One region of the Enterococcus salsurae genome, then DNA from elsewhere that is predicted to be linked to it. Evidence: a T-box and tRNA genes for the amino acid it is inferred to sense, from the RefSeq annotation. Region 1 holds a T-box; the other holds one or more tRNA genes.
The links. The T-box of region 1 lies ahead of serS (serine--tRNA ligase). A T-box ahead of a tRNA ligase gene usually reads a tRNA of that ligase, here a tRNA-Ser.
Positions count from the first base shown of each region.

Region 2: it has a tRNA-Ser gene. The T-box ahead of serS (serine--tRNA ligase) is inferred to sense a tRNA for this amino acid. The anticodon was not compared.

Region 1 covers NZ_BAAHWY010000006.1:714-16,292, reverse strand. Annotated here, with positions in the region: gene ACYVRS_RS13420 (DUF951 domain-containing protein) at 1-123, shown strand, start outside; gene ychF (redox-regulated ATPase YchF) at 131-1,231, shown strand; gene ACYVRS_RS13410 (DUF1129 domain-containing protein) at 1,305-1,997, shown strand; gene ACYVRS_RS13405 (PadR family transcriptional regulator) at 2,133-2,675, shown strand; gene ACYVRS_RS13400 (MFS transporter) at 2,699-4,231, shown strand; gene guaB (IMP dehydrogenase) at 4,499-5,983, shown strand; gene ACYVRS_RS13390 (FtsX-like permease family protein) at 6,092-8,800, opposite strand; gene ACYVRS_RS13385 (ABC transporter ATP-binding protein) at 8,810-9,511, opposite strand; gene ACYVRS_RS13380 (TetR/AcrR family transcriptional regulator) at 9,661-10,212, shown strand; gene ACYVRS_RS13375 (polysaccharide deacetylase family protein) at 10,262-11,833, opposite strand; gene serS (serine--tRNA ligase) at 12,068-13,345, opposite strand; T-box leader at 13,398-13,597, opposite strand; gene ACYVRS_RS13365 (sensor histidine kinase) at 13,630-14,814, opposite strand; gene croR (response regulator transcription factor CroR) at 14,804-15,493, opposite strand.
Region 2 covers NZ_BAAHWY010000001.1:13,707-29,285, forward strand. Annotated here, with positions in the region: gene ACYVRS_RS00060 (NCS2 family permease) at 1-1,401, opposite strand, end outside; gene ACYVRS_RS00065 (Cof-type HAD-IIB family hydrolase) at 1,666-2,469, shown strand; gene asnB (asparagine synthase (glutamine-hydrolyzing)) at 2,518-4,416, opposite strand; gene ACYVRS_RS00075 (hypothetical protein) at 4,778-4,927, shown strand; gene ACYVRS_RS00080 (hypothetical protein) at 5,021-5,218, opposite strand; tRNA gene ACYVRS_RS00085 (tRNA-Ser) at 5,576-5,663, opposite strand; gene ACYVRS_RS00090 (TetR/AcrR family transcriptional regulator) at 5,807-6,379, opposite strand; gene ACYVRS_RS00095 (threonine/serine exporter family protein) at 6,648-7,406, shown strand; gene ACYVRS_RS00100 (threonine/serine exporter family protein) at 7,403-7,852, shown strand; gene ACYVRS_RS00105 (TVP38/TMEM64 family protein) at 8,067-8,666, shown strand; gene ACYVRS_RS00110 (glycerophosphoryl diester phosphodiesterase membrane domain-containing protein) at 8,823-10,625, shown strand; gene ACYVRS_RS00115 (hypothetical protein) at 10,668-10,877, opposite strand; gene ACYVRS_RS00120 (glucose-6-phosphate isomerase) at 11,260-12,606, opposite strand; gene gdhA (NADP-specific glutamate dehydrogenase) at 12,709-14,058, opposite strand; gene ACYVRS_RS00130 (BaiN/RdsA family NAD(P)/FAD-dependent oxidoreductase) at 14,218-15,477, shown strand.

The DNA.
Region 1 (15,579 bases):
ATCATCCGTATGGGGGCTGATATCAAAATCAAATGTACCAATTGCGGCCACATTGTGATGCTGACCAGGCGCGATTTTGATAAAAAAATGAAAAAAATCCTAGAAAAAAAAGAGAAAGAGTGAATGAATTATGGCGTTAACAGCCGGAATCGTCGGATTACCTAACGTAGGGAAATCGACTTTATTTAATGCAATCACGAAGGCAGGCGCGGAAGCGGCCAATTATCCCTTCGCAACGATCGACCCGAATGTAGGAATGGTAGAAGTACCAGATTGGCGCTTACAGCGACTAACAGAGTTGGTCCATCCTAAAAAAACAGTACCAACCACGTTTGAATTTACGGATATTGCCGGCATCGTGCGAGGTGCCAGCAAGGGAGAAGGGTTAGGCAATCAATTCTTAAGCCATATTCGTCAAGTAGATGCGATTTGTCACGTTGTACGTTGTTTTGATGATGACAATATTACGCATGTGGAAGGCCGTGTTGATCCGATCGCCGATATCGAGACCATCAATTTAGAATTGGTTTTAGCTGATTTGGAATCAGTCAATAAACGTTACACACGGGTAGCCAAAATTGCTAAAACGAAAGATAAAGATGCCGTAGCTGAATTGGCAGTATTGGACAAAATCAAACCTGTATTAGAAGAAGGCGTTTCTGCTCGTTCGATTGAATTTACTGAAGAAGAACAACGGATCGTCAAAAGCTTGTTTCTGCTGACGACTAAACCCGTTCTTTATGTAGCCAACGTCGCTGAAGATGATGTGGCCGATTTCGAAGGCAATGACTATGTCAATACAGTCAAAGATTTCGCCAATAGTGAAAATGCGGAAGTCATTGTGATCAGCGCACGTGCTGAAGAAGAGATCGCTGAACTGGAAGAAGAAGACAAAGCAGATTTCTTAGAAGCGCTAGGCATTGAAGAGTCAGGTTTGGACCAATTGATTCGGGCTGCCTATGACCTACTAGGCCTGGCTACGTACTTTACAGCTGGTGAGCAAGAAGTTCGTGCTTGGACATTCCGTAAAGGAATCAAAGCCCCACAAGCTGCCGGCATCATTCATACAGACTTCGAGAAAGGGTTCATCCGTGCGGAAACTGTTTCCTTTGAAGACTTGAACCAATATGGCACGATGCATGCAGCGAAAGAAGCCGGTCGTGTTCGTTTAGAAGGGAAAGAATACATCGTGCAAGATGGCGATGTCATGTTGTTCCGTTTTAACGTATAAAGGGCTTTCTTCCTAGGGATTTTGTGGTAAAATGTCCATTGTGAAGAAAACGCGCAGAAGGGAGAATCAATTCATGGAACCAGAAACTCTGCGAAATTATGTTTCCGAAAATCGTGAATTAGAACAACAATTAACAAAACGCAATCAACAATATATTTTTGATTTAAAAAAATCACTAGAAGCAGCCAATCTTTCTGAGGAAGAAAAAACAATTGCCTTACATGATATGTTACCGATCCTTGTACAGGAACAAAAAGGCGGCAAAACAGCGCGACAATTGTTTGGTACAGTATCCGAAAGAACAGAGGCAATCATCAATAAACCCGTTGAGCAAAAAGAATCAGGACCATTTCTGATGTGGCTAGACAACACTCTGTTGATATTAGGTATCTTTGGCTTGATGTTGGGTGTCATGGGCGTCTTTACTCGCGGACAAGCACAGCCATATGGTCTGTTGACGTTGTTCTTGATGGCGATTTTAGCTGGCTGGGTGTTCTATTTGATGTATAAGTATATGTATCAATATGAACGACCAGGCGCAGATAAAAGCAAGCGACCTAAAATGTGGAAAATCATTCTGATTTTAGTTGGGGCATTTTTACTATGGATCGTTGCGATTTCTCTTTCTGCGATGATACCAGCACCATTTAATCCACAAGTAGATCCCGTCATCGAAGCCGTGATCGGCGCAGTGGCATTGGCGGCTAAATATTACTTGAAACGTAAATACAACATTATCAGCAGCTTATCAGTCCCAAGAGGCTGATCAGTGAATCAGTTGGTTCTCTTATAAAAAGAGAGCCAACTGATTTTTTTTGCTTGACAATATATCTAAAAGACCTATAATAAGCAAGTCAATAGGTCTAAAAGACTGATATGAAAAATTGCAAAGGAGGCAATCATGTACGATTTATTATTGTTGGGCTCCCTGGTTGGCGGGGATAAAACCGGCTATAAGCTGCAAAAAATCGTTGGTTCCGCTTTACAACCGATGCGTAAAGTGTCAAGCGGTGTGTTGTATCCATCTTTAGAGAAGTTAGAAAAAGAAGGATTGATTATGTCTAAAAATCTGCAAGATGTGCGGAATACGAAGTTATGGCATATCACCCCAGCGGGTACTAGCCGTTTTGCCGAATTGATGCGAGCGGATATTCCTTCTGATGCCAAACGAAACGATATGATCCATTTCAAATTACGTTCGTTAAATAGTGTGTCTGTTTCGATTCAATTAAAAATCTTGACTGACTTTCAGGCATTTATCGAAAGTGATCTTTTATTTTATCAACAAGCGCAACTTGATATGCAAGATCATCGGGAAACATATCCTGAGCAAGCAGCTCGTTTCGATGTGATTGTGTCAGCTTATGATCTTGATATCCAATTGGCGCAAACAAAACTTTCGTGGATCAAGCAACAGATCGAACAGCGAAAAGCAACTGAATGAATATATAGGAGTGTTGAATCATTATGGAAAAAACGTCAAAAAAATGGTTTTCATTAATTGCCTTGTCGTTAGGTGTTTTTATGGGACTTTTGGATGTAACAGTCGTGAATGTAGCATTGCCTACGATGCAAAAGGCCTTTGATGCACCTTTTACGCAACTACAATGGGTATTAAATGCCTATACACTAGTTTTTGCAGTTACCTTATTGGTTGTATCTAAACTAGGAGATATGTATGGACGAAAAAAGATTTTCTTAGGTAGTTTGGTGATCTTTATCGCAGCTTCTGTCTTGAATGGTTTCGCTCCATCTTTGCTGATACTGGATATTGGTCGCGGTATCCAAGCTGTCGGCGGTGCGGGCATGATGTCTTTATCAATGGCACTGGTTGCTTCTAACTTTGAAGGAAAACAGCGAGGATTAGCTTTAGGGATTTTGGGTTCAGTTATTGGTTTGTCTTCTGCTTCTGGCCCATTAGTTGGTGGTCTATTGGTGGATGCCTTTGGCTGGGAATCGATTTTCTTTATTAATTTGCCGATCGGGATCATCGCCGTCTTGATGACCATACGTTTTGTTGATGAAACCCCCAGTTATGGCCGAGACGAAAAGATTGATCTGCTCGGGATGGTTCTTTCAACTGCGGCGTTGTTTAGCGCCATTTACGGGTTGATTCAAAAGGAAACCAATGTTGACTGGGCATGGACAGATCTAAGAGTCGGTGGCTGGTTGGCGTTAGCGATCATTTTTTTGATTTTGTTCATCATTACAGAAGCAAAAGTCAAAGACCCAATGATGAATTTAAAAATGTTCAAAAATATCAATTTTGTTGGCTCAGTTATTGTGGCATTTGCTTTAGGCTCAGGCATTTATGCATTTAATACGTATTTAACCGTTCTGATGCAAAATTACATTGGCTGGTCTGCTTTTGATACAGGCGTCCGTCAACTGGCACTTTCAGTGTGGTCGTTGATCTTAGGACCTGTTGTTGGTATTTTGGGCAACAAGTTTGCGAAAAAGTGGATGATTGCTGCAGGACTGTTGATCAGCGGAGGAGGCTTCTTGTTCTTGATTGGTCAACTGTCACCGACAATGGGCTATGCCCAACTATGGCCGACATTAGTGATGATCGGTATTGCCAACGGTATCGTCAACCCATTGCTGAATTCAGCAGGTTTAGAAGGCGTTGCACCACAAGAAATGGATATGGCTTCAGGATTATTAAATGTTTTCCGTCAGTTTGGTACCAGCTTTGGCGTGGTGATCCTAGGACTAGTTGAGGCAAATCGTTATGCAGAAGTTGTCAATGCCCAGGCAGATAATATGAACTTACCAATCAAATTAACGGATAGTTTGGTTAGTGCGGGTCCGTTTTCTGGTCATGAAATTGCGTTTTCGGACACAGTGAACCAAGCACCTTTTGCTGCTGAATTACAAAAGACTGTTGTTCAAGCGTTCGATAGCGGATTGACCCATATATGTTATGTCGCAGGTATCGTTGTCGTGATCGGGGCTATTGGTGCGACACTCTTTATGCGAGAAAATAAAACAGTAGTATAAAAAAGATTCTTCAATAGAGCACAGCATCAGCTGCTACAGTCAGAAATTTCTTTAAAAGATTTTCTGACTGTTTTTCTATCCAATCTACTGGTGGAGAAGATAGCAAACACTTGGACAAAAACTTTCAAAGAGAATTCTCTGTGATTATGAGAATTTCTGACCCATTTACTAACGATAAATAAGAAAACTGTCCGAATGGTTGACTTATGAAAAAAATTTTGCTATTTTTTTTAAAATACCTAAAAATTTTAAGGAGTGGTTACAAAAATGTCCAACTGGGAAACCAAATTTGTAAAAAAAGGGTTAACGTTCGATGATGTCCTATTGATTCCTGCTGAAAGTCACGTATTGCCAAATGATGTGGATATGCGTGTGCAGCTTGCCCCCAATATTACGCTGAATATACCAATCATGAGTGCCAGTATGGATACAGTAACTGATAGTAAAATGGCTATTTCTATGGCTCGCCAAGGTGGGTTAGGCGTGATTCATAAAAATATGAGTATTGCTGCCCAAGCAGATGAAGTCCGGAAAGTGAAACGTTCAGAAAGTGGCGTAATCATTGATCCATTCTTCTTAACGCCAAGCCATCTAGTAGCTGATGCGGAACATTTGATGAGCAAATACCGTATTAGCGGTGTACCGATCGTTGAAACTATGGAAAACCGCAAACTTGTGGGTATTATTACCAACCGCGATATGCGCTTTGTAACTGATTATACGATGGCGATCGATGATGTGATGACCAAAGAAAAATTGATCACTGCCCCTGTGGGTACGTCACTGAAAGATGCTGAAAAAATCCTGCAACAACACAAAATCGAAAAATTACCAATCGTTGATGAAGAAGGCCGTCTAAGTGGTTTGATCACCATCAAAGATATCGAAAAAGTGATTGAATTCCCACATGCTGCTAAAGATACCCATGGTCGTCTTCTCGTAGCCGCAGCTGTCGGTGTGACTAGCGATACCTTTGAACGGGCGCAAGCATTGTTAGACGCTGGTGCTGATGCGATCGTGATTGATACAGCCCATGGACACAGTGCCGGTGTATTGCGCAAAATCTCAGAAATTCGCAATCAATTCCCTGAAGCAACGTTGATTGCTGGAAACGTAGCAACTGCTGAGGGGACAAAGGCACTCTATGATGCAGGCGTCGATGTTGTCAAGGTTGGTATTGGCCCAGGATCAATTTGTACAACACGGGTCGTTGCTGGTGTAGGCGTACCCCAATTGACAGCTATCTATGATGCAGCTTCTGTTGCCCGTCAATATGGCAAAGCGATTATTGCAGATGGCGGCATCAAGTATTCAGGTGATATCGTCAAAGCATTAGCAGCTGGTGGTCATGCAGTGATGTTAGGCAGCATGTTAGCGGGTACGGATGAATCACCAGGTGAATTTGAAATTTATCAAGGCCGTCGTTTCAAGACGTATCGTGGCATGGGTTCATTAGGTGCAATGGAAAAAGGGTCGAGTGATCGTTATTTCCAAGGTGGTGTCAATGAGGCCAATAAATTGGTTCCAGAAGGCATTGAAGGACGTGTCGCATACAAAGGCAGTGTTTCTGATATTATCTTCCAAATGATCGGTGGATTAAAATCAGGAATGGGCTATGTTGGTGCAGCTAATCTACAGCAATTACGTGATGAAGCTCAATTTATCCAAATGAGTGGCAATGGACTGAAAGAATCACATCCGCATGATGTTCAAATCACGAAAGAAGCACCTAATTACTCCGTTAAATCATAATAGTTTTCACGTGAAACATTCAAAAAGACATCTATTCCTTCGCTCAACGAAGCGAGGAACAGATGTCTTTTTTAATAGTACACTCATTTAGACCATAAGAACCAATTTTTATTCATTCGATTTCAATGCATCGATCATATTGACATGGGTCAACTTTATATGCGTAACGAACATCACGATGACAGTAAAAAGAATCGTCATGCCGCCTGCTAAAGCATACGCTGGCCAATTGATCACAAGAGGAAAGACCATGTTTTCCATTGATGCTTGCATAAGAATAAAGTCGGTCAAGAAGTATCCCACAGCATAACCTGCCAAAATACCAAACAAAGTAAAGACAATATTTTCGCGAACGATATACATAGTGACTTCCTTGTTGTAAAAACCAAGGACTTTGATGGTCGACAACTCGCGAATCCGTTCGGAAACATTAATATTTGTTAAGTTGTACAACACAACAAAGGCTAATGCTCCAGATAATACTACCAATATCAAGACAATAGAGTCCAGATTGCCCATGGATTCATTTTGTGTATTGATTTGGGTAGATAAAAACGTCGTGTTCTTCACGCTATCGGTTTCCAATAACGCGGTAGAGAGGTTTTCTTCTTGCTTTTGATTCATTGTATCACTCTTGAGCAATAATGTATTTGGCGTAAAGTCGCTGTCAGTGATTGCTTCATAGGTTTCTTGCGAAAGGTACAAAGAATTTCCTAAGTAGTTCTCAGCAATCCCGCTGATTTTTACAGTAAAAGATTCTTGATCACTTGTATAGAAAGTCAGGCTATCACCTACGTTGATATCATAAAGTTCGGCATATTTCATGGTTAAAACCGCACCATTGTCATTCAACGATAACGCGTTACCCTCCAATGAGGTCAAATGTACATAGTCTGTGAAAGTATCATTGTCGGCAGGAACCATCAACGTCAAACTTTGCTTGCCTTGGTTTTCAGGACGAATTTCAATATTCTCACTGTTGACAGCTAAAGTATCTGTTACGCCCGTATCTTTACCGAGCGCAGCTTCGGCTTTTTTCAATGTGGCCTCTTTGCTGTCGGTGAGTGTAACAACTGCTTGATAATCGGTGATCGGTCCAAATTGTTTGCTGGTCACTGAACCCAAAGAATCCTTTAACCCGACACCAGCGACCATCAATCCGGTACAACCTGCAATGCCGATGATTGCCATCACCATACGTGATTTGTAACGGAAAATATTCCGAAAACTGACTTTTTGATTAAAACTTAGACGTGACCACAATGGGGTGATACGTTCTAAGAAAATGCGTTTCCCAGGTTTAGGTGCGCGTACTTGTAATAATTGGGCAGGTTTTTCCCGTAATTCCTTGATCAAAACAAACAGGCAAGCACCAAGCGCGGCAATCAAAAAGGCACTAGCGGCTAAAATGATGGGGGACCAGACATAATAAACGCGAATCCCATCTAATAGATAACGATCACTCGATAAGAAATAAATCAAGCGCGGCAACAACTCAGTGCCCAGAACGGCGCCGCTGAGGATGCCAATCGCTGAAGAGAGTAAAGCATAAATCAAATATTTGATTGAAATTTCTGCTTTTCCGTAACCCAATGCTTTCAAGGTGCCAATTTCTTTTCTATTTTCTTCCACCATTCGCGACAATGTCGTAAAGGTGATCAATGCAGCTATAAAGAAGAAGAATACTGGAAAGACATTGGCGATAGCTGCAATTCGATCAGATAAACCGCCATATTCTTGGAACCCTGGATTGTCTTTCCGTTGATTATATAGATAGGTCGGTTCTTCTAACGCATCTAAGTCTGCTAGGTTATCGTTTATCGTCTGTTGTGCGTCGTCTAGTTGTTCTTGTTGTGCATCAAGTGTTTCTTGCTGTTGTGTCAATTCCGCTTCGCCAGCAGTGACTTCAGTTGTTAGCGCTGCTTGTTGCGCTTGCGGCAATTGACTTAGTGCCTCTTTTTGAGTGGCAAGCTGTTCCTTAGCAGCATCAAGCTGCTCTTGTGCATCATCCAGTTTGGTCTGATTGTCCGTCAACTCGTCTTGCGCAGGCGTAATATCTTCCATGGCTTCTGCTTTGATTTCAGCCAACCGCGTTTGCGGTCGATCAGCAAAAAGTGCTTCAATCGTTTCTTGATGGTTGTCCATTTTCTCTTCATATGCATCCGAATAGGTTTCCAAGGATTGGACATCATCAAAGGAGAAGTAAAGAATCGATTTGACATCCATCATAAATGTGTCTTCAGGTATATAGGCAAAGTAGGATACAACGCCGCTGCCTACATTGGCATAGCCACGCTCTGCAACACTGATATACATGGGCGAATCAGCAAAACCAACGATCGTGTAACTTTCTTGCGATAAGGTTTCTGTCTGATCAAACGTATAGGTATCGCCCAATTGGTAGCCGTAGTTTTTGGCTTCTGTGTCTAACAGGATTTCATCTTTATTTTTAGGCAGATGGCCTTCTTTGATCAGCAGCTGATTCAATGTGTGGTCTTTGTTGTAAGAATTGACTTGCACAACTTCATCACTGTTTACTGCAGCATAGAACTGATAAGCAGATTCAACTTGTGCATCAGATTTTTCTGCAAGAGCAATGTCCTCATCTGTCAGGCCCATCGTGGAAGTGACTTGTAGATCTGCTAATTGCTGTCCATCGACATAGGCGCTTGCTGAATGATTTAAAATCGGGCCTGTTGCCTTAACGCCGACGAAAAGAAAAGTACCAAGAAAAATAATCAAGGTAATGGCAATAAAGCGGCCTTTTGATTGGCTGATCTCACGAAAACTGGCTTTTAAATAGGTCTTATTTTTCATCGGATTCTCCTACCAAACGATATCATCAATTGAGATCGGCTGTTTATTTTCTTCAATTGAACGTACAGTAGCATCATTGATATGGATCACACGATCAGCGATTGGTGCGATGGCACTGTTATGGGTGATGATCAATACGGTATTGCCATTTTGGCGACTAGCATTTTGCAAGAGTTTTAATACTTGTTTACCTGTTTCAAAATCCAAAGCGCCCGTGGGTTCGTCACAGAGCAGCAATTTCGGATTCTTTGCTAAGGCTCTTGCGATAGAAACCCGTTGCTGCTCACCACCGGAAAGTTGGGCGGGAAAATTATTTTTTCGATTTTCCAATCCAACTTGAGCCAATACTTCATCTGGATCAAGTGCATTAGAGGAGACCTCTGTTGCGAGCTCGATATTTTCTTTGGCAGTCAGATTCGGCACCAAATTGTAAAACTGAAATACAAAACCAACGTCTTTCCGACGGTATTCTGTCAATTGTTTGTCCGAGAATTGGGCGATGTCGACTTGATCAATAATGATTTGTCCTTCATCCGGAGAGTCCATTCCACCTAAAATATTTAAGACAGTTGATTTCCCTGCTCCGCTGGGGCCTAATATCACCACTAATTCGCCTTCCTCGATTGAAAATGAAAGGTGATCGTTGGCAGTAATCGTCGTTTCACCCATCTGATATCTTTTGCATTCATTCTTTACTTCAACATAACTCATTAAAAATCCTCCATTTATTAAACACGTGTTGATTTAATCACATGGTGTTAGTATACTAATAAAGAAAAGCGAGAGCAATCCTCAATGCTTATGATAATGTTATGAAATAAACAAATGGAAGGAATCTGTTGAAGTGAAAGGAGTATCAGATGGCTGGAGTAGCGGGAAATCGTCGCACCTTGTATTCAAAGAAAGTGATTAGACAGGCGTTTCAAGATTTATTATTAGAAAAAGACTTCACCAAGATAACGATCAAAGAAATTTCTGAGCGGGCGGATATCAATCGGGGCACTTTTTATAAATATTATAAGGATACAGCTGCATTACTTGAAGAAATCGAAGAAGAATTGGTCCATGAAATTGCGGATAATCTCCAAAAGGAAGATTTATCTCTCGATCTATGGCTTGCTAAATTATTAAAGCTATTATATGAGAACCCAAGTACGACACATTTGATTTTGTTGAACAACAGTCATTTATTGAACCTTTTGTTAACTGAGATCCGACCAGAGACATTCAAAAGATTTCAATTATACTTTACACATGCGTCAACAGCGGAGTTGGAGCTATGTTTAAGCTATTTCGTTTGCGGATCAATAGGATTGATTGAACGATGGCTGAAAGATTTTCCAGAGATGTCACCTCATGCGGTAGCTACATTACTCGTCCAAATCTTTGCTACGAATGTGTATAATCTATAATAGAAAAAAGCCGCTGATTTATTTGATCAGCGGTTTTTTGTGATTTTGCTTATTCAACGACACGTTCGTCAGACATCCCAAAGTATTGATGTAATGGTTTTTGTTTACCAGCCAATAATTGATCAACTGTTACAAAAGTATATCCTTCATCTTTCAACATTCTGATGATTCCGGGTACGGATTTAACAGATTCTGGATGAATGTCATGAATCAAGATAATGGCGCCGTTAAAAACATTTTGTTTAACGACAGCATTGATTTTCCCAGGATCTTTTGACTTCCAATCCTGTGAGTCAATATCCCATTGAATAATCGGCATACCAATCGTTTCAGCACTTTTCTGATCGATTGCGCCATAAGGCGGGCGTAAATTTCTTGGTAGACTACCAGTGGCTTTGAAAATGGTTTTGTCTGTTTTAAAGATTTCATCTTTTAAATCATCAGTGGACAATGTGTTCAACTGAGGGTGAGAATAAGAATGGCTGGCTATTTCATGACCAGATTCAGCAATTTTCTTCGCTGAATCTGGATATTGTTCTACCATTTGACCCAGCATAAAGAAAGTCGCTTTCACATCGTTTTGGTTCAAAATGTCTAGTAAGTCTAGAGTAGAAGAATCATTTGGTCCATCATCGAAAGTCAGTGCAACATATTTTTTATTTTCATCTAGAACAGGTAAAGCATCTTTGACACTTCCTGAATCAACCAAATCTGTATCGATAAAAGCAGCAATATCTTTATAGTCCAGTGTGATTTTGTCTACACCTGTTTGATTTTCAGGTAACTCAAGGGTCAATTGCTTAGGATCATAGGTCATTTTTGAATCAAAAGTAATTCGATCCATATTTAGAACGGCATCAATAATTTTATTTGGATCGTCAGCTTGTTCCAGTATTTTTTGTTGGATGACTTGTTGTACACCCAGGAGACTCGCTTCATCAGGAATCAAATCTTTGAGGGTCAATTCAGCATTTGTTTTTTCTGAAACATAGATAGAAGATTCTGTGACCGAATCTGGTTCTTGGAATTTGCCAGTTTCACGGTTCCAGACATAGCTATCAGCTTGCAATGAATAAATAGATACATTGGATGAAATAGACTTGGATTTTATTTGTGCAATCGTGACCACTTCATTTTCAGAATGTTTCTTTCCCAATTCTTCAACCATCGCTGTTAATTTACTTGTGGCATCACTGATTGGGCTGGTACTGTCATCTTTTGGATGGTAAATGATTTCTTTTCGTTCCCCATTGGCTAGAATCTGACTTTGATTGGCTAATCCGCTCTGTGCTTGTTCTTCAGAAATACTGTCGAGTAAACCACTAGCGGCTGTTTCAAATTTTGCTTTGGCTTCTTTTTCTTGTTGTTGCAGCGTATAGGCTATATAGCCTGCTGTTGCAATAATCACTATGACTAATAATGTGATCAAACCAAGAATATATTTTCCATAAGGCGTTTTCTTCTGATTTGAAGTCAAGTTTTTTGACTTATCTGAGATTGGTAATCTCTCAGGTTCTCTTGAATTTAATACATCATGATTCCTTTTTGTATGTTCAAATGATGGATCTATTTGTTTTTTATGCAAATCACTCCGGCGAGCATAAGACTCTTTATCAGACATTTGACGTACTCCCTTCATCTATCATCATAAAGTAAACTAACCGTAACATAACTGTAACATTAGCACAATGGTCACGAACTTATTCTTATTATATTTAAAGAAACGTTGCTTTTTTCTAATTATATTATCTAAAAAAAACGCATGTTGTTATATAGAGCTCTTTATGAGATGGGGAAAAAGAAGAAAAAGGTCAAAAAAAACTATGACTACGTAACAGGTAGTCATAGCAAGCTGTTATGCTTTTTCGATTTTGGTCAAACCACCCATGTAAGGAACAAGCACGTCTGGGATCGTTACACTGCCATCTTCGTTTTGATTATTTTCTAGAACAGCAGCGACGGTACGACCGACTGCTAAACCAGAACCATTCAAGGTATGCATATATTGAATTTTTCCATCAGCCTCACGGTAACGGATCATGGCACGTCGTGCTTGAAAATCTTCGCAGTTTGAACAAGAACTGATTTCGCGATAAGTATCTTGTGCGGGGATCCAGACTTCTAAATCATATGTTTTCGCTGCTGAAAAACCCATATCTCCCGTGCATAATGCCATGACACGATAAGGTAAGTTTAATTTTTGGAGAATGTCCTCAGCGTTGCTGGTCATTTTTTCTAATTCTTCATAAGAATGTTGCGCGTCACTAAATTTGACCATTTCAACTTTGTTGAATTGATGTAAACGTATCAAACCGCGCGTATCACGACCAGCACTACCAGCCTCTGAACGGAAAGATGGGCTTAATGCTGTGAAATAAATAGGGAGTTGGGCGCCATCTAATATTTCACCATTGTAATAGTTTGTCAATGGCACTTCTGCTGTTGGAATCAATGTCAAATCAGTATCTGCTAGTTGGAAAACATCTTCTTTGAATTTAGGAAATTGTCCTGTGCCAAACATTGATTGGCTATTGACGATGTAAGGCGTCATCATTTCTGTATAGCCATGTTCATATACATGTTGGTCCAACATGAAGTTGTACAATGCGCGTTCTAAGCGGGCACCCAGTCCTTTGTAGTAAACAAATCTGCTGCCTGAAACTTTAGCGCCTCGTTCGAAGTCTAAAATACCCAGATCTTCAGCAATCTCCCAATGCGGTTTAGGCTCAAAATCGTAATTTTTTGGCGTTGACCAACGACGCACTTCTACATTGTCCGCTTCATCTTTCCCAACAGGTACAGACTCATTTGGCAAATTAGGCAATGTCGTTGCAATATGTTTGATTTCTTCGTCGATCTGACCAATCGATTCATCCAATTCTTTGATTTGAGTACCGACTTCTTTCATTTGCATGATTTTATCTGCTGCATCTGCTTTGGCGCGTTTCAAAGTGGCAATCTCAGCTGAAATGTCATTGCGCATTTTTTTCAATTCTTCTGTTTTGACCAATTGCTGTCTGCGTTGTTCATCAAGTGACAAGAACTGTTCAAGCACTTCTGCTTTTACACCTCTTGTTGCTAGTTTTTGTTGGACAGTTTCAAAATTTTGACGAATCATTTTTACATCTAACATGTTTGTATCCTCCTTTTTTGTATACAAAAAATGGTTATTCCTATCCCTTGTTGCTTGGGACGAAATAACCATTCGCGGTACCACCCAAGTTCAGCTGTTGCTGCCCTTGATACTCGTATCGTGAGCCGACGATTTTTCTTTCGAAAAATACACATCAAAGAACTGGATTCTATTCATCTCATCACTGATTCTCACCAACCATCAGCTCTCTGGATAGGATATGAATATACTAGGTTCTGTGTTTTATATTATTTATCATAGCATAACGAAAAATAGGGCTTTCGTCAACCGTAGTTCTGTGTTGCTGCAAGGTTGTTACGTTTCAATGGTAAGTGAATAATGAAGGAGGTCCATTCTGGCGTTGATTTTGCATAGATATAGCCACCATGAAGCGCAACGATACTTTGTGCAATGGCCAAGCCTAAGCCAGTACCACCTGTTTCTTGGGAGCGTGATTCTTCAACTCGATAGAAGCGATCAAAAAGTGAATCTAGTGCTTGCTTAGGAATCATTTGACCATTGTTTTTTACAGTTAGAATTGCTTCGGTACCAACTTTTTCAACTTCCATACGGATCGTGTCGGCGCCTTTACCATACTTCAACGCATTGGAGAGGAGATTATTGAATACACGGACAAGCTTTTCGGTATCTCCATCCATTTCAATATGGTCTGGTCGTGTATAGGTTTCAATCTTGATTCCTTTGCGTGTGGCTTCTAACTCGAAGTCTGCTGCAAGCTGTTCGACAAATTGGGCCATATCAAAAGGAACTAAGTTAATAGGAACACTTGGTTGTCGTACCTTCGTGTACTCGAACAAGTCGTCCACCAGTGATTTCATTTGTTTGGCTTTCACATAAGCTGTATGCGTATATTTTAATAGCTCTTCCTCAGAGTGATACTGCCGATCCTCGATCAATCCCAAGTAGCCAATGATTGATGTCAGTGGTGTTCGAATATCGTGGCTCACATTCGTGATCAGTTCATCCTTTGATTGCTCAATTCGTCGTTCATCTTGAATGGCGGCTACTGTACTGTCAACGAGTACATTGATATTTGATACTACCCGATTAAGATCTCCACGCAGTTCAAAAGGGATGCGATGATCATAATTACCTTCAGCAATATAATGCAGTTCACTGATAATATGCCGTAACTGCATTTGATGGTAACGACGGATCAAGCGCCAATACAAAACGATAACATCCAATAGGAAGAACAAGGGAAGAATAAAATTTCGACCGCTTCTGAAAATATCAGTATTGAATGCATCAGTAAATGCTGTCTTCGATTCATAGATGGCTTCTACTAAAAGCGGCGAATTTTCGCGCACCGAAGTACCAACGACAATAATTGCGACATTTAATAGAAGTAAAAGAACAACAGTAATGATGCCTTCAGCAAAAAGCTCGCTGATTTCTTTAGAAGTTAGTGTAATACGTTTCTTTTTTTCGACTGGTTTACTTCGCATCTATTTTGTAGCCAACTCCCCACACAGTTTGAATGACTTTTTCTCCATCAGTTGCTTCTTCGATTTTATCTCTCAGGTGACTTACATGGACCATGACGGTTTTCGCAGAAACAACGCTCTCTTGTTTCCACACGCGTTCAAAAATCTCATCAGCACTGAATACGCGGTTAGGGTGGGAGGCAAGTAAATATAAGATACCAAATTCTAATGCGGTCAGTTGGATCTCATTGCCATCGATCGTTTTGACCTCATGAGAGTCACGGTTGATGATCAGTGAACTAACTTCTAATATTTCCGGTTGGTTTGAAGGGGTCTGCATTTTGGTCCTTCTTAGTAATGATTTCACACGAGCCATGACTTCTAAAGGATTGAAGGGTTTTGTCACATAATCATCCGCACCAGCAACCAACCCGCGAATCTTATCCATGTCAGTTGTTTTGGCAGTTAACATGATAATTGGGATTTGCGATTCCTTGCGCAATTCTTTGACTACTTGCATGCCATCCATTTCTGGCATCATGATATCCAATATAAGAAGTTCGATCTCAGCAGTGGTACGAATTTTGGACAAAGCTTCTTTACCATCATATGCCTTGACAGCTTCATATCCTTCGTTGTGTAAATAAATACTTAATAGTTCAACAATCTCTTTATCATCATCTGCTACCAATATCTTCATACGTATCCTCCTAGGAACAATATTCTTTTCTCTATTTTAGCAAATAATCAACAAAATGAACAAATTCGGACTTAAATTTATAAGAA
Region 2 (15,579 bases), on a different contig from region 1:
TAAGGCATTCACTACCCAAATGATCGGTGAAACGTCACTGAATTTGCCTTTGACAACTTTCACCAATGCATAAAAAATGAATCCAGCCGCAATCCCGTATGAAATGCTATAGCAAAGCCCCATGAAGATCGAAGCAAAGAAAGCCGGAACCGCTTCTTCTAAATCTGTCCAATTGATATCTGCAAAAGAAGCCAACATCATCACACCGACTAAAATCAAGGCAGGTGCTGTAGCTTGCGCAGGAACCACCGAGATCAATGGTGAAAAGAAACTACTCAAAGCGAACAACACAGCAACCACGACCGAAGTCAATCCAGTCCGTCCACCAGCACCAATTCCAGCTGCTGACTCTACGTAAGTGGTTGTATTAGAGGTCCCAAAAATGGCACCTACTGAAGTAGCGATGGCATCGGCAAAGAGCGCTTTATCCATTTTAGTATTAAATCCATTGCTATCTTCGAGCGCTTCTTCATCTTTTTTAGAGAAAATACCTGTGCGGCGACCGGTACCGATAAATGTGCCAATCGTATCAAACGTATCAGATAAACTAAATGCAATGATCGTCATGATCACCTGAGGGATTTTCGCAGAATCACTGAATAAAGAACCCATCCCCTCAGATCCAAATGCTGCCCCAAAGGTTGTTCCTAGTTCATTGATCGAACTGCCCAAAGAATTCCCGTGCCAATCGATCGCACTTAGATCAACAACACCCATCAAAATCCCGATAATCGTTGTGCCTAAGATACCAATAATGATTGCCCCCCGGACATTTTTGACCACAAGCAATGTCGTCAAAACCAATCCAATCAAGGCCAAAATAATTGGCGTATTGTTAAAGTTTGCCAATGCAGGAACGATCCCGCCGTTAAAATTGGCACTAATGATCGTATCGCCATCGATCGTTGATCCGGTAACTGCAGCTGTATCAGCCGAAAAACTCAATAGATTGGCATTTTTGATACCAACATACGCTACAAAGATCCCGATTCCGCCCCCAATCGCATGTTGAAGACTTTCAGGAATCGCATGAATGATCAATTTTCTGATTTTTGTGATCGTGATCAAAATATTGATCAACCCACAAATGAAAACCATCGCCAATGCTTGTTGCCATGTATAACCCAAACCAAAAACAACTGTAAAAGTGAAGAAAGCATTCAATCCCATACCTGGTGCTTGTGCATATGGCACGTTGGCAAACAACCCCATCACTAATGTGCCAATAACGGATGCAATGATCGTCGCTAGAAAGACTGCTTGAAATGGCATGCCTGCTGCTGACAAGATGGATGGATTGACGAATAAAATATAACTCATCGCGAAGAAGGTGGTCACCCCGGCCATCACTTCAGTTGATACTGTTGTCTTATTTTCCTTTAATTTGAAAAACTTTTCCATGTAAATTTTCCACTCCCGTGTTCATCATTTTAGTCTTTGAAAAGAAATAAGGAATAATAGCACTTCTCATCGAACAATTACAAATTATATAGGACAATCATTCGCTTTTCAACAAAATACACAATATATATTCTATCAAACCATTTAATGTTCGTGTTTTACGAAGCGGAGACAAAGAAAGGAAATTGAAAACTTTCATAGATTGTGAAATACCAGAAATATGTTACACTTAAGCCACTACCACAATAGAATGGAGTGAAATTTTTGAAACCAAAAATCATTGCTATTGATTTGGATGGCACTACTTTAAATACCGAATCTCAACTATCAACCAAAACGCGTGATGTCTTAGGCCGTGCTATTCGCGCTGGCCATTATGTAACAATTGCTACTGGGCGTCCTTTTCGTATGAGTGATCAATTCTACCGTGCCCTTGATCTGAATACCCCTATGATTAACTTTAATGGTGGTTTAGTCCATAAACCGCGTCAAATTTGGGCCTCTGAAACTGAACATGCCGTTTCTCGTGAAATTGCGTTTGAATTGATGGCACAACGTGAAAAACTTGGTCTATCCTTTGTTGCTGCTGAAAATCGTGAAACTTTTTTTATCGATCGATTAGATAGTTTCGATCAGCACTTCTTTTCTTACGACACTGTTTCTGAAAAAAATCTTCTGTCCAACTTGAAAACAGACCCCACCTCTTTATTGGTAAAAACCCAAAATGAGCTAGCTGAATCTGTTTCATTGCGCATCAAAGACCAATTCGATGACGCTGTTGATGTCCGCACATGGGGTGGCCCGCAAGCTATTCTTGAGATTGTGCCAAAAGGTGTACACAAAGCATTAGGCCTGTCTGTAATTGCCAAATCGATGTCATTAGGACCTGAAGACATCATTGCTTTCGGGGACGAACATAACGACTTAGAAATGCTGGAATATGCGGGTTGGGGTGTTGCTATGGCAAATGGAACCCAACAGTTGAAGTCAGTCGCCAATGACGTGACCGACAAAACAAACGGCGAAGACGGTATGGCGGATTATCTGGAAAAATATCTCGCACTATAATGAAAGATTGATCGCAAAAAAGCGGAGGCTCATGACAGCCTCCGCTTTTTATGTGATTGTTTCATAATCGATTTGTTGCGGCTGGGGCATTTCTTGATCGATGAAGAAGACTTTATACCATGTCAGAAATGTGAATACCGTCCAAATCTTACGTTGCAACTCACCTTGCCCATTACGATGATCTTCAAGCAATTGCAAAATAGCAGTTTGATCAAAAAACTCAGCTGCAAAATCAGATTTGAACAATGTTTTGACCGCAGCATACCCGGTTCCCTCTTTCAACCATGCTTTGATTGGTACTGGGAAGCCAAGTTTTTCACGATTGGCCCATTCATTTGGCAAGTGCCGATTGGCAGCTTGACGAAATACGTCTTTGGTATTGTTTTGATTGATCAAATATTTTGCAGGGATCGTTTGCGCTAGATTCATCAATTCGACATCCAGCAGAGGGACACGCAACTCCAATGAACTCGCCATGGACAATTTATCCGCCTTCAACAAAATATCTTTCGGCATCCATTGATGCACATCTAAGTATTGCATCTTATTGACCTCATCCTGAAGTCCATCTGCTTTATCATAAAATGGCGCAACGATGTCAGCAACTGTCGGTGCCTCTTGATACGCAGCCGTTAGAATGGCTGCAGCTGCTGCTTCTTCAAAAATCTCCGCCTGTCCAATGAAAAAATCTCTTGCCGGTGCTGTTGCTTCATACAAATGGATACGACCATGAAAATTTTTCATTTTTCCGATTTGCCGGCCTAAGCTAAAGCGCAATGCCCGCGGGAGTTTCTTCAATCCTTGTGCGAAGACACGCACAGCTTTGGAATTTGTATGGAACCCATAGGCAGCATACCCGGCAAACAATTCATCGGCACCCTCCCCTGATTGAACGACCCGTACTTGCTGGGCAGCCAAGTTGGCCAAAAAATACAAAGGCACACAACTTGGATTGGCATCAGGTTCATCTAAATGATACTGAATCAAGGGAAATGCGTCGAAAGACATTTCACCATTGATCACAGCTGCTGTATTCGTCAAATTCAGCTGTTCCGTTAGTTTTCGTGCTTCGATCGCTTCATTGTACGTTTTGTCATCAAAACCAATGGAGAAGGTGCGTGCTGGGCGCAAGACAGACGCAACATAACTGGAGTCCACTCCACTGGATAGAAACGATCCCACTTCCACGTCACTGATCGTATGCACATCGATGGAGGATTGGACGGCTTGATCAATTTTTTCGACCCATTCTTCTCTCGAAAAAGATTGTTTCTTCGTAAAGTCGACATCCCAATATTCTTGTATCGACAACCCGTGACGATTATAGATAAAGTAATGCCCCTCTTGTAAACGATGCACGCCTTTAAAGAAGGTTTCACCATTTAAGGGTGAGTATTGGAAAGTCAAATACGGTTTTAACGCCGCTTTATTGAGTACTTTGTCAAAATCTGGATGAGGCAGAAAACTTTTGATCTCTGAGCCAAACATAAATGTGTCATTCATTTGCGCAAAGTAATACGGTTTGATCCCAAAATGATCGCGGGCACCAAACAATTCTTTTTTCTCATGATCCCAGATGGCAAAGGCAAACATCCCTCGCAGTTTTTGCAAGACTTCTGTTCCCCACTCTTCATATCCGTGGAGAACCACTTCCGTATCCGCATGCGTCGAAAAAATGTGTCCTGCAGCAATCAAGTCTTTCCTTAACGATTGAAAATTATATATTTCTCCATTGAAAATAATCACTTTGCTGCCATCTTCATTAAAAATTGGCTGGGAACCACCCGCCAAATCAATGATCGACAATCTGCGAAAGCCTAAAGCAACGTGATCATCCACAAATTGACCCGCACTACTCGGTCCGCGATGAATGATTCGCTCCATCATCTCTTGAATGATTGGCTCTTTACCTTTTTTCGTATTTACAAAACCAACTATACCGCACATATTTTCACTTCCGTTTTCATATTACATTTTCATTACAGTCAAGATATATCATACCACAAAATTCTGTTCTTTATAGTTGTTTTTTTATATTATAGCAATAATTTAAATTTACACTAAAAATAAAAAGCAAAAGAATGCTCGTACAGCAATCTTTTGCTTGATCGTCGGGGTTCTCACCTTACAAAACTGTTATCTGGAAATACAAAAACATCTGTGCAATTCTTAAGAAATTATTTATCATTACTGGTCTTATCCAGTTTTTATTGGACGAAATCAAAAAAAGGTGCTATTCTGATAATGGAATTTCGTTATCAACTAACCGTTGCCTTTCGTTTCAACGATTAAGAAAGGAGAATGACAAATGACATTCTATAACACAGATATGCAATATCGGGTAACCCTTGATACAAAGTTGAATCTATTTATTGTCTTTGACAAGAAAAATGCGAATCACTTTGCGACAGGTATTACGATCGAACAAGCTGTACAAGAATTGAATAAAACTGCATAAGGAGTTCATCCAAATGAAGGAAACCGATTCGTACTGAAAGCACCTCGCTAAACTGATTAGCAGGTGCTTTCTTGTGTTTTATGGACGTATTATTCAATTTTCCGCTTTTTCATCATGATCTTTCACCGCGGATCCATCCGCTTTGGCCGACGCTTTTTCTTTCTTCTGTCCTGTCTGGGCTTCATCTACATGCATAATTGCATCCACAGAATCTGCTTTCAAAAATACATTCAACCCTTTGACCGCCGTTTTGGTGACACGCATAATATAATCTTTTTCGTATTCAGCCATTGTGATCCCTCCTAGGTTATCGTAAAATATATTAAACAGAAGCGGCATGCTATTTGCGCCATTTCTTCTATCTATCATAGCACACATTCGGAGGTGCATCATGAAATTCCATACATATAAGGATGCTGACAAAACATTTTTTGCTGTAGCCATTACCTTCTTTATTCTAGGGATAAGCATGAAATTTTTCTGGTTGCCTGCACTATTGTTTTTACTAGCAGCTTTTTTAAAAAAATAAGTATAGAAAGACGCCATGTTCTCTGATTGAAGGCCATTTTTATTAAATATCAACATAAAGAAACCAGCGCGGCATAAGTAATTCTTATACCTCGCTGGTTTCTTTTCATATATTGCGTAAGGAGAGTACAGGATTTGAACCTGCGCGCCGGGATGAACCGGGTCGGCGGATTTCGAGTCCGCTGCATTACCACTCTGCCAACTCTCCATAACAGTTATTTTCGCTATTTTTTTTAAAAATGTCAAGGATAAATTCAAAAAATCCCCTGGACCTATCTATTGCTTCAAAACGCAGAAAAACCGTTCTCAATCTTCCTAAAACAAGGTTGATAACGGTTATCTCTCCTTCATTTATGCCTGATTAAAAATATATGTATCTGTTTTGGCTAAAACACCTTGAAACGTTTCATTGATCACTTTGATGATTTGATCTTCTGACGGTGCAATGATCCCAGCCGACATCAGCGAAGCGATCCCTGTCACAACGATCCAGACACCATTATGCAACGCTTCTATGGTATCTTCAGCAAGATCATTGTACTTCGGTTCTGATAGAATCAGTGATTTGAAATAGTTTGATGAAAATTCATGCATCATTTCCCCACCGCCATAATCATCGATAAAAAGGGCGATATAAAGGTTATGTTTTTCTTGAGCGAAATGAATATAGTTCAAACCTAAATCAACAAGCTTATCTCCAGTTCTAACAACGGGGAAAACATTTTCTGATAAATCTTTGAAAACAGCCTCTACTAACGTGTTCTTCAAGTCTTGCATATTGTTGAACTCTAAGTATATGGGTTGGGTAGAAATGCCCATGTGTTTCGCGATGTTTCGCGCCGTGAAATTACCGAATCCTTCTTTGTTGATCAATTCGTACGCGGCCTTCAAAATGTGCTCTCTTGTATAGACCTTCCTTCGCATCAAAAAAATCCCCCTTTTACTCTTTATTCAATTGTACATGAGAATAAAGAAAATTTAAAATGAAACACACCACTAGTTATCTTATTTATTATTCTGACAAAAAGATGCAAATGAATCAATAGAAACATATAAACAAATCTAGGAGAAACTTGTTCCCAATGTTATGTTTAAAAAGTTTGTCTATTCATTCTTGTTCATAAGCAGAAGAAATTGTACACTTAGGAAGATATATGCTAAGCGCACAAAAGCGCAGCAAAGGAGTATGCCGATGGTGGAATCAAAAGAGTTGCTATTAGAAACTTGCTTGTTAGCAGGGAAAATCATGATGGAAAATGGCTCAGAAGTGTACCGTGTAGAGGACACAATGAATCGAATTGCGGCGAATGCCGGTGAAGCTGACAGCATTAGTTACGTGACGGCAACTGGGATTTTCATGGGCTTGCGCAGCAGCCATTACGCGCAAGTGGAGAATGTACATGACCGTGTGATCAATCTAGAAAAAATCGTTGCTGTCAATCGCTTGTCGCGAGAATATGCGGCCAAATCGCTTTCACTGATCGAATTGCATCACGCGCTTAAAGCAGTCAACAGCACCACGCCGAGTTTTTCTTTCCCCTTGCAGGTCCTTAGTGCAGGCGTCGTCAGCAGTACGTTGATGATCATTTTCGGCGGTGGCTGGATTGATTTTTTGCCGACATTTTTGATTGGCAGTATCGGATTTATGATTGCCATTTGGGTCAAAAAACGCATTGACATCCGCTTTTTAGATATGTTTTGTGCGTCATTGGTGATTGGCAGTTTGTCGATCTTGGCGGTCCATTTTCAGGTCGCAGTCAATGTCGACAACTTGATCATTGGGGCTGTCATGCCTTTGGTTCCCGGCGTGGCGATCACCAATTCATTTCGTGATATTCTAGCCGGGCATCTGATCAGTGGCATGGCACGAGGAACGGAAGCAATCTTCACTGCGGCGGCGATCGGTGTTGGGATTGCTACGATCTTTACTTTGTTAGGAGGAATCTCATGACGATTTTGATCCATATAGCTTTTAGTTTTTTCAGTACTGTTGCGTTCGGTGTGCTGACAAACATCCCGAAACGGGCATTGATTGCCACTGGTGCAGCTGGCATGATTGGCTGGTTGATTTATTGGGGATTGCAGCAACAGGGTTATGGTATCGGCAGCGCGAACTTTTTGGCTGCATTTGCGGTTGGTTGTGTCAGTATCTTTTTCTCTAGACGAAAGAAAATGCCGATGATCATTTTTAACATTCCTAGCTTAGTCCCTTTAGTACCGGGTGGTCCAGCATATAAAGCGGTGCGAGAATTTGCCTTAGGCGACAATTTTGTTGGTTTGGAAAATCTGATGATCGTTGTGATCACAGCAGGCGCGATCGCCGGGGGATTTATGATGACAAATGTTGTAGAAAAGTCGATCATGCATTGGCAAATGAAACGCTTATTCAATAAATAATAAGCCGTTGAAAAGGATGATTTTGAGTACGAAACGGTTTCAAATCATAATTTTTTATTATTTCAGACTTTAGTACAATGCAATTTTACAAGGATTCTTCTATAATCAAGACAGAACTTACAAAACTGTTTGATGAATGTCATTTCTTTTACTGGCTTTTTTCGTTTCCACCCAGTATAGTGAAATTAATGAAACATAAAGGAGATGAAGTCCTGTGAGTGTTGCAACTTCTCGTCGAATTATTAATATGATCTCAATCATCGGGTTAGGTTTATCGATTGCTTTGTCCATTTATTTTATCAATCTAGGTGTGTTTAAAGACATCAATGCATTGAGGGGATTGGTCGGACACTCTGTGATCTTAGGACCCATCATTTTTATCTGTTTACAAATCTTGCAAGTCGTCATACCGATCATTCCTGGCGGAATCTCCAGTGCAGCTGGTGTCTTGATCTTTGGCCCATATATGGGCTTTGTTTATAACTATGTAGGTATCTGTATCGGTTCAGTCATTATCTTTTTGCTAGGTCGGCGATATGGTAAGCCATTTATTCTCAGCATGATCAGTGACAAAACTTACAACAAATATATTGGCTGGTTAGACAACCAAAGCCGCTTTGAAAAACTCTTTGCTGTCGCGATCTTCCTACCTGTCGCACCGGACGATGCACTTTGTTTGATGGCTGGTTTGACCAATATTTCTTTGAAAAAATTTACCTTGATCATTCTATTAGCAAAACCGATCTCTATTTTCTTGTATAGCATGGCATTGATCTATGGTGGTACATTCTTGACAGGTTTATTGGGTGGTTGATTGATCTCCTACCCTTTTTTACGAATCAACTGTGAGGAACTCTCGCAAGTACCTAACTTGTTATGGGCTTGTTGATGACTTCTCTGGCAGTTGGTTCTTTTTTATTTCCATTTGTTATATACTAATTGACAACAACTTTTTGTTAGGATGAGGCATATGAACTATTTAAAAAACAGTTTGATCAATACATGGGATTTTCTAAAATCTAGTGATGCTTATTTTCGTGATGTGCTCTTGATGCATGGGGCCCTTTTATTTTTGGTGATCCCTATTCTATCGGCATCAACGAAATTCGTACTGAAACGCGGCGGTTTCACTTATTTGTCATTTGACAATGTTGGGAGTATCTTTACTGAGCATCCGATGGTGTTGTTCTCTTTGACCGTGATTTTACTTTTGATTTTAGTTGCGGTATTCTTTGAATTCACTTTTCTGTTGCTGAGTGTTTACTTCATTAAGAAACAGCAACCGATCAGCTTGAAACAATTGTTGCGGATGACCTTGTTGCAGATAAGAAAATTAAGACCAATGACGTTTTTGTTTTTCTTGTTCTATTTCTTGCTGGTATTGCCGATTGGCGGATTGAGTTTCAATTCTGATTTATTGGCAAAAATCAAAATTCCGGCTTTTATTATGGATTTCATTTTTGCCAATCGTGTACTCATTATTGGTGCTGTCTTACTGATCTATGTGTTGCTGATCTATCTTGGGATCCGCGTCATTTTTGCTTTACCGGAAATGATTTTAAGGGATTTGCCTTTTCGTCTAGCAATCAAGGAAAGTCTGCAAGTGACTAAACGCCGCTTCTTTGCAATCGTTGGTCAGTTTGTTTTTATCGGGGGCAGTATTCTCTTGCTTTCTTCCATTGGTTTCAGCTTGCTGATTGGACTGCAAGCGTTGATCGAAAATTTTTTCCCAACCTCATCTTTATATAGCGCCGTTTTTATTATGACTTTCTTACAGTTTATTCTGTTGCTGAATATCATTCTGTCGACGGTGGCTATTTTCTACATTATTGTCGATTTTATGGATGATGAAGGATTTTTGCCGGCTATTCCGGCTAGCTTTATTCAAGAACCGATGGCTTCCAAAACATTTTTAGGGGTAGAAGGATTCTTATTTACCTTTATAACCGTCCTTTTTGGTGTAGGTGTGAGTTTGTACAATATGAACTACCTGACTTCAGCAGCGAGTGCCAAACCCCTCACGATTTCTCATCGTGGGGTCAGTAATGGGCAAGGCGTTCAAAATTCCCTTGAAGCGTTGCGTTTCACAAGTGAAACGTATCATCCCGATTACGTGGAAATGGATGTCCAGCAAACGAGTGATGGTGCCTTTATCGTTTACCATGATTTTACTTTTCCGACATTGACAGGTGCCAAAGGAAAACCGGAGCAATCGACGCTAGCCTACGCGCAATCGTTAACTGTTTCAGAAAACGGGGAAACCGCTGAGATTCCAACCTTTGATGCGTATCTGGCACTAGCTAATCAACTGGATCAAAAACTATTGGTTGAGATCAAAACACAAAAAAAAGAAGTCGATACCCTTGTCCAAAACTTCTTAGCACAATACCAAGAAGACTTGATCACGAATGGACATATCATGCAAAGTCTGACGTACAATGTCGTGGAAGAATTGAAAACACAAGCACCAGAATTGGTGACTGGCTATATCATGCCTTTCAATATCGTTGGACCGCCTATTACCAGCGCTGATTTTTTGACAATGGAATTCAGTACGATCAACCGTAATTTCATCGCCTCTGCCAAAGCGGATGACAAGGAGGTCTTTGTCTGGACGCCGATTGACACAGATGATATTAGTCGGATGCGTTTCTACGGGGTAGATGGGATCATTACTGATCAGATGGGTCTATTGAATCAAGAAGTGAATGTCGACATGGATGAGATGACCTATTCAGATAAACTGCTGAACTTTGTGATCGGGGTTGGCTAAATGGAAAAAGCTGTTGATGTACGATCGCATCAACAGCTTTTATTATGCTGCATGGATCGCAGCGTGTATGTTATTAAAAGTCACGATCATTCGATGATTGCACTCAAATACCCACTCTTTGTCTTCTTCTTCACAAGCCGTGACAATAATCAGCGCTGTATTCAGATATAACTTCTCTATTGTGCCTTCTACGTGTTTTTTCGTACCCACCGGTTGACAACGATAGGTTTGTCCAATATTGATCTGTTCCATATACTCACCTCAAACAATCATTTTTCTTAAGGCTATCATAACAAATAAACAAGCGAATGAAAACGCTTTTTAAACAAAAAAAGTATTTTTTTATTCCGCTGTTTTTATCTCACTTTTAGATGACAAATTCGTTCGCTCGTTCTCTCAACCCTGTTCGTGCCTGTCCTGACTTTTCGTATTACACTAGAGAAAATCAATGAGGGAGTGATGATCATGCCTATGATTCAAACATTCGTCATTTTGTTATTGTCAGCTGCATTGCTTTTCGGCTTAAAAGAAAACCATTGATGCATGCCATAATGCCGTCTACTGTCTGCTTGAAATAAAAAAGACCCTGCCATCCAGAAAATTGGATGACAGGGACTTTGATGAGTCTTGACGCTTATAGACGTTCGTTCAATTCTTTGGCAAGATCTTCAAAACCTGGTTTGCCAAGTAAAGCAAACATGTTTTTCTTGTAAGCTTCTACGCCTGGTTGGTCAAATGGATTGACGCCATTCAAGTATCCTGAGATTGCAACGGCAATTTCAAAGAAGTACATTGTATAGCCTAAAGTGTAGGCATCCATCGTAGGGATCTTCACCAAAAGATTTGGTACATCGCCATCAGTATGGGCCAATAACGTACCTTCAAACGCTTTTGTATTGACGAAATCAACTTCTTTACCTTGTAAGTAGCCTAATCCATCTAGATCAGCTTCTTGGGTTGGGATCGTGATTGATTTGCGTGGTTTTTCAACTTTTACGACTGTTTCGAAGATATTGCGACGGCCTTCTTGGATATATTGACCAAGAGAGTGCAAGTCAGTTGAAAAATTGGCGCTTGAAGGGTAAATGCCTTTTTGGTCTTTTCCTTCTGATTCGCCGAACAATTGTTTCCACCATTCAGAGAAATATTGCATGCCTGGTTCGTAGTTGATCAATAATTCAGTTACTTTGCCTTTACGGTAAAGGATATTACGCATAGCTGCGTACTGATATGCTTCATTTTTTTCAAGGTCATCTGTCGCATACGCATCACTTGCATCAGCAGCCCCTTGCATCAACGCATCGATGTCAGCACCTGTAGCGGCGATTGGCAATAACCCAACAGCTGTTAAGACAGAGAAACGTCCACCAATATCATCGGGAATCACGAATGTTTCCCAGTTTTCCGCATCAGCTTCAACTTTTACAGCACCTTTGGCTTTATCCGTCGTTGCATAGATCCGTTTGTTGGCTTCTTCTTTACCATACTTCTCGATCAAACGTTCTTTGAAGACACGAAAGGCGATTGCAGGTTCAGTCGTTGTACCTGATTTAGAAATCACGTTCACTGAGAAATCACGTTCGCCAATGATATCGATCAAATCTGCCAAGTACGTAGATGAGATTGAATTTCCAGCGAAGAAGATTTGCGGTGCTTTACGTTCTTCTTTGCCAACTAAGTTATAGAAAGAATGATTCAAGAAATCGATTGCCGCTTTGGCACCTAAATATGAACCGCCAATTCCGATAACAACTAAAACGTCAGAATCTGATTGAATTTTTTCTGCTGCTTTTTTGATTCGTGCAAATTCATCTTTATCATAATTTTTAGGTAGATCGATCCAACCTAAAAAGTCACTTCCTGCGCCTGTTCCTTCTCTTAATTGTTTGTCTGCTGCTGTGACTTGACTTTGCATGTAACCCAATTCGTATTCATTGACGAAAGGTGCTACTTTTGAATAGTCAAATTTGATGTGTGACATGATTTGTCCTCCTTGAAAAAATAGTTTTTCATACAGTATCTACTTTACGTTTTTTTTCAAGTTTTTTCAAGTAATTCCTAATATATCGCCTGTTAGGTATTTTTAGACAAGTCCTTGGGCAAACATTGCTTTAGCAACCTTTTCAAACCCTGCCACGTTGGCACCCAGCATGAAATTATTTTTTTGATCAAATTTTTCAGCAGTATCACGGCAAGATTCATAAATATTTTTCATGATATCGTCTAATTTTTCATCCACTTCTGCTTTCTCCCACTGCAATCGTTGAGAGTTTTGGCTCATTTCTAATGCAGATACGGCTACGCCACCCGCATTGGCTGCTTTACCTGGGCAATAGTAGATGCCTTCTTCGATGAAATATTCTGCCGCTTCTAGCACACTGGGCATATTTGCGCCTTCTGACACGACTCTCACACCATTTTTCTTCGCTCTTTTTGCTTGCTCCAAATTGATTTCATTTTGCGTTGCACATGGAAAAGCCAATTCCGCTTCTGTATCAAAGTCCCAGACAGATGCGCCTTCGTGGTATTCTGCAGAAGGACGTGCCTCAGCATAGGCTGTTAGGCGTTCCCTTTTGACTTCTTTCAATTCTTTCAGTAAAGCCAGATCGATGCCTTCTTTGTCATAAATGAAGCCTGATGAATCAGAACATGTCACAGGGATCGCACCTAATTCTTGTAATTTTTCGATGGCATAGATAGCGACATTCCCACTACCAGAAACGATGGCTTTTTTGCCAGAGAAATCTTCGTCTAAGTCCTTCAAGAGATGTTTGACAAAATAGACTGCGCCATACCCTGTTGCTTCCGTCCGGTTCTTGCTGCCCCAGAAATCTAGAGGTTTACCGGTTAATACGCCGGCATCATATTGTTTTAATCGTTTGTACGCACCGAATAAGTAGCCAATCTCACGGCCGCCAACCCCAATATCCCCCGCCGGAACATCTAAGTCTGGGCCAATATGTTTCGATAATTCGGTCATAAAGCTTTGGCAAAAACGCATGACTTCAGCATCAGATTTGCCTTTAGGGTCGAAATCACTTCCACCTTTCCCACCACCGATGGGTAAACCAGTTAAACTGTTCTTGAAGATTTGCTCGAACGCCAAAAACTTCAAAATACTCAAATTGACACTTGGATGGAAACGTAATCCGCCTTTGTAAGGTCCCATGGCAGAGTTGAATTGAATGCGGTAGCCGCGATTGACTTGCCAGTTTCCTTGGTCATCTTGCCAAGGAACACGGAACTGGATAAAGCGTTCTGGTTCAGTCAACAACCCTAGCACATTTGATTCAATATATTCTGGATGCTCCTCCAAAAAAGGAACAATTGTCGGTAAGAATTCATCTACTGCTTGCAGAAATTCCGTTTGGTACTGGTCTCTATCATGGATTTTCGTTTGAATGTCTTGAACATATGCTGAAGCTTTTGTCATAGTGCATTACCTCCTTTAAGATATTCTCTATTTTATAGAAAATTTCAGAAATTGCACGCTTTTTTTTCGAATTGTCAGAATTTTTTTTCAATTCCTTTTAAGATGCTTGCTCTACTGCAGTTGTATGGGATATGTTACAATGCAACAGAGGTGAAAATGATGAATAAAAACTACGATGTCATCGTTGTAGGTGCTGGGACCAGCGGCATGATGGCTGCCATCACGGCGGCGCAACAAGGGGCACGCGTGTTGTTGATAGAAAAAAATAAAAAAATCGGTAAAAAACTTTTACTCACTGGTGGTGGTCGTTGTAATGTCACCAATAATCGTCCTGTTGATGACCTAGTGGCACATATTCCTGGGAATGGCAAATTTCTTTATAGTACCTTTTCTCAGTTTAATAATTTTGATGTGATGACATTCTTCAATGATTTGGGGGTCGTGCTGAAAGAAGAAGACCATGGCAGAATGTTTCCCGTCACAAATAAATCGAAAACCATTGTGGAGGCCTTGCACACAGCAATCAATGACCAGCGTGTGACGCTACTGACCAATACTGTCGTTACGAAACTACTGCACGATGGCCAACAGATCCAAGGTGTCCGAACAGAGCTAGACGAGTACACTGCACCAAGCGTGATCTTAACAACAGGCGGAAAGACCTATCCATCCACTGGTTCCACAGGTGATGGCTATACAATGGCCAAAAAAGTGGGCCATACGATCACCCCACTCTATCCCACGGAATCGCCTTTGATCTCCGAAGATGATTTTATCCTTGAAAGAACCTTACAAGGTATCTCTTTGCAAGACATCGATTTGACCGTCTTGAATGCCAAAAGAAAACCAGTCGTCACCCACACGATGGACTTGCTGTTTACCCATTTCGGTGTTTCTGGACCTGCGGCTTTGCGCTGTTCTTCCTTCGTTAATACCGCATTGAAAGACGGTCCTGTGTCCGTTGTTGTAGATAGCTATCCACAACGCAGCGTAACTGCTTTAGCAACAGAACTTCACGATGCCGCCCAATCGAAAAAACAACTCAACAACGCGCTAAGCGGGTTCTTGCCAGAGCGTTTGATGCGCTTCTTTATTGAAAGGCTCGGCTTGATGGACAAAATTGCTGAAAAAACTTCTCTGGAGGAATTGACAGATCTTGCGGGCTTGATGAAAGGTTTTGAGATCAATATCATCCGCACTTTCCCCATTGAAAAATCATTTGTTACCGGTGGTGGGATCCATCTGAAAGAAATCAATCCCAAAACAATGGAAAGCAAAAAAATCAATGGACTATATTTTGCTGGCGAATTGATCGATATCAATGGCTACACAGGTGGCTTCAATATTACGGCAGCTTTTTGTACTGGTCATGTTTCTGGAAAGAACGCCGCAGAAACCGCTAGTTATTTTGCCTATTAGTTCATTCTTTCGTTAGCTCCTTGAGCCAGTCTTTACGGCTGGCTCTTTTTGCGTATCAGTTGGTGTTTCTCTGCAGAAGGCGTACACTTAAGCTAACTAAAT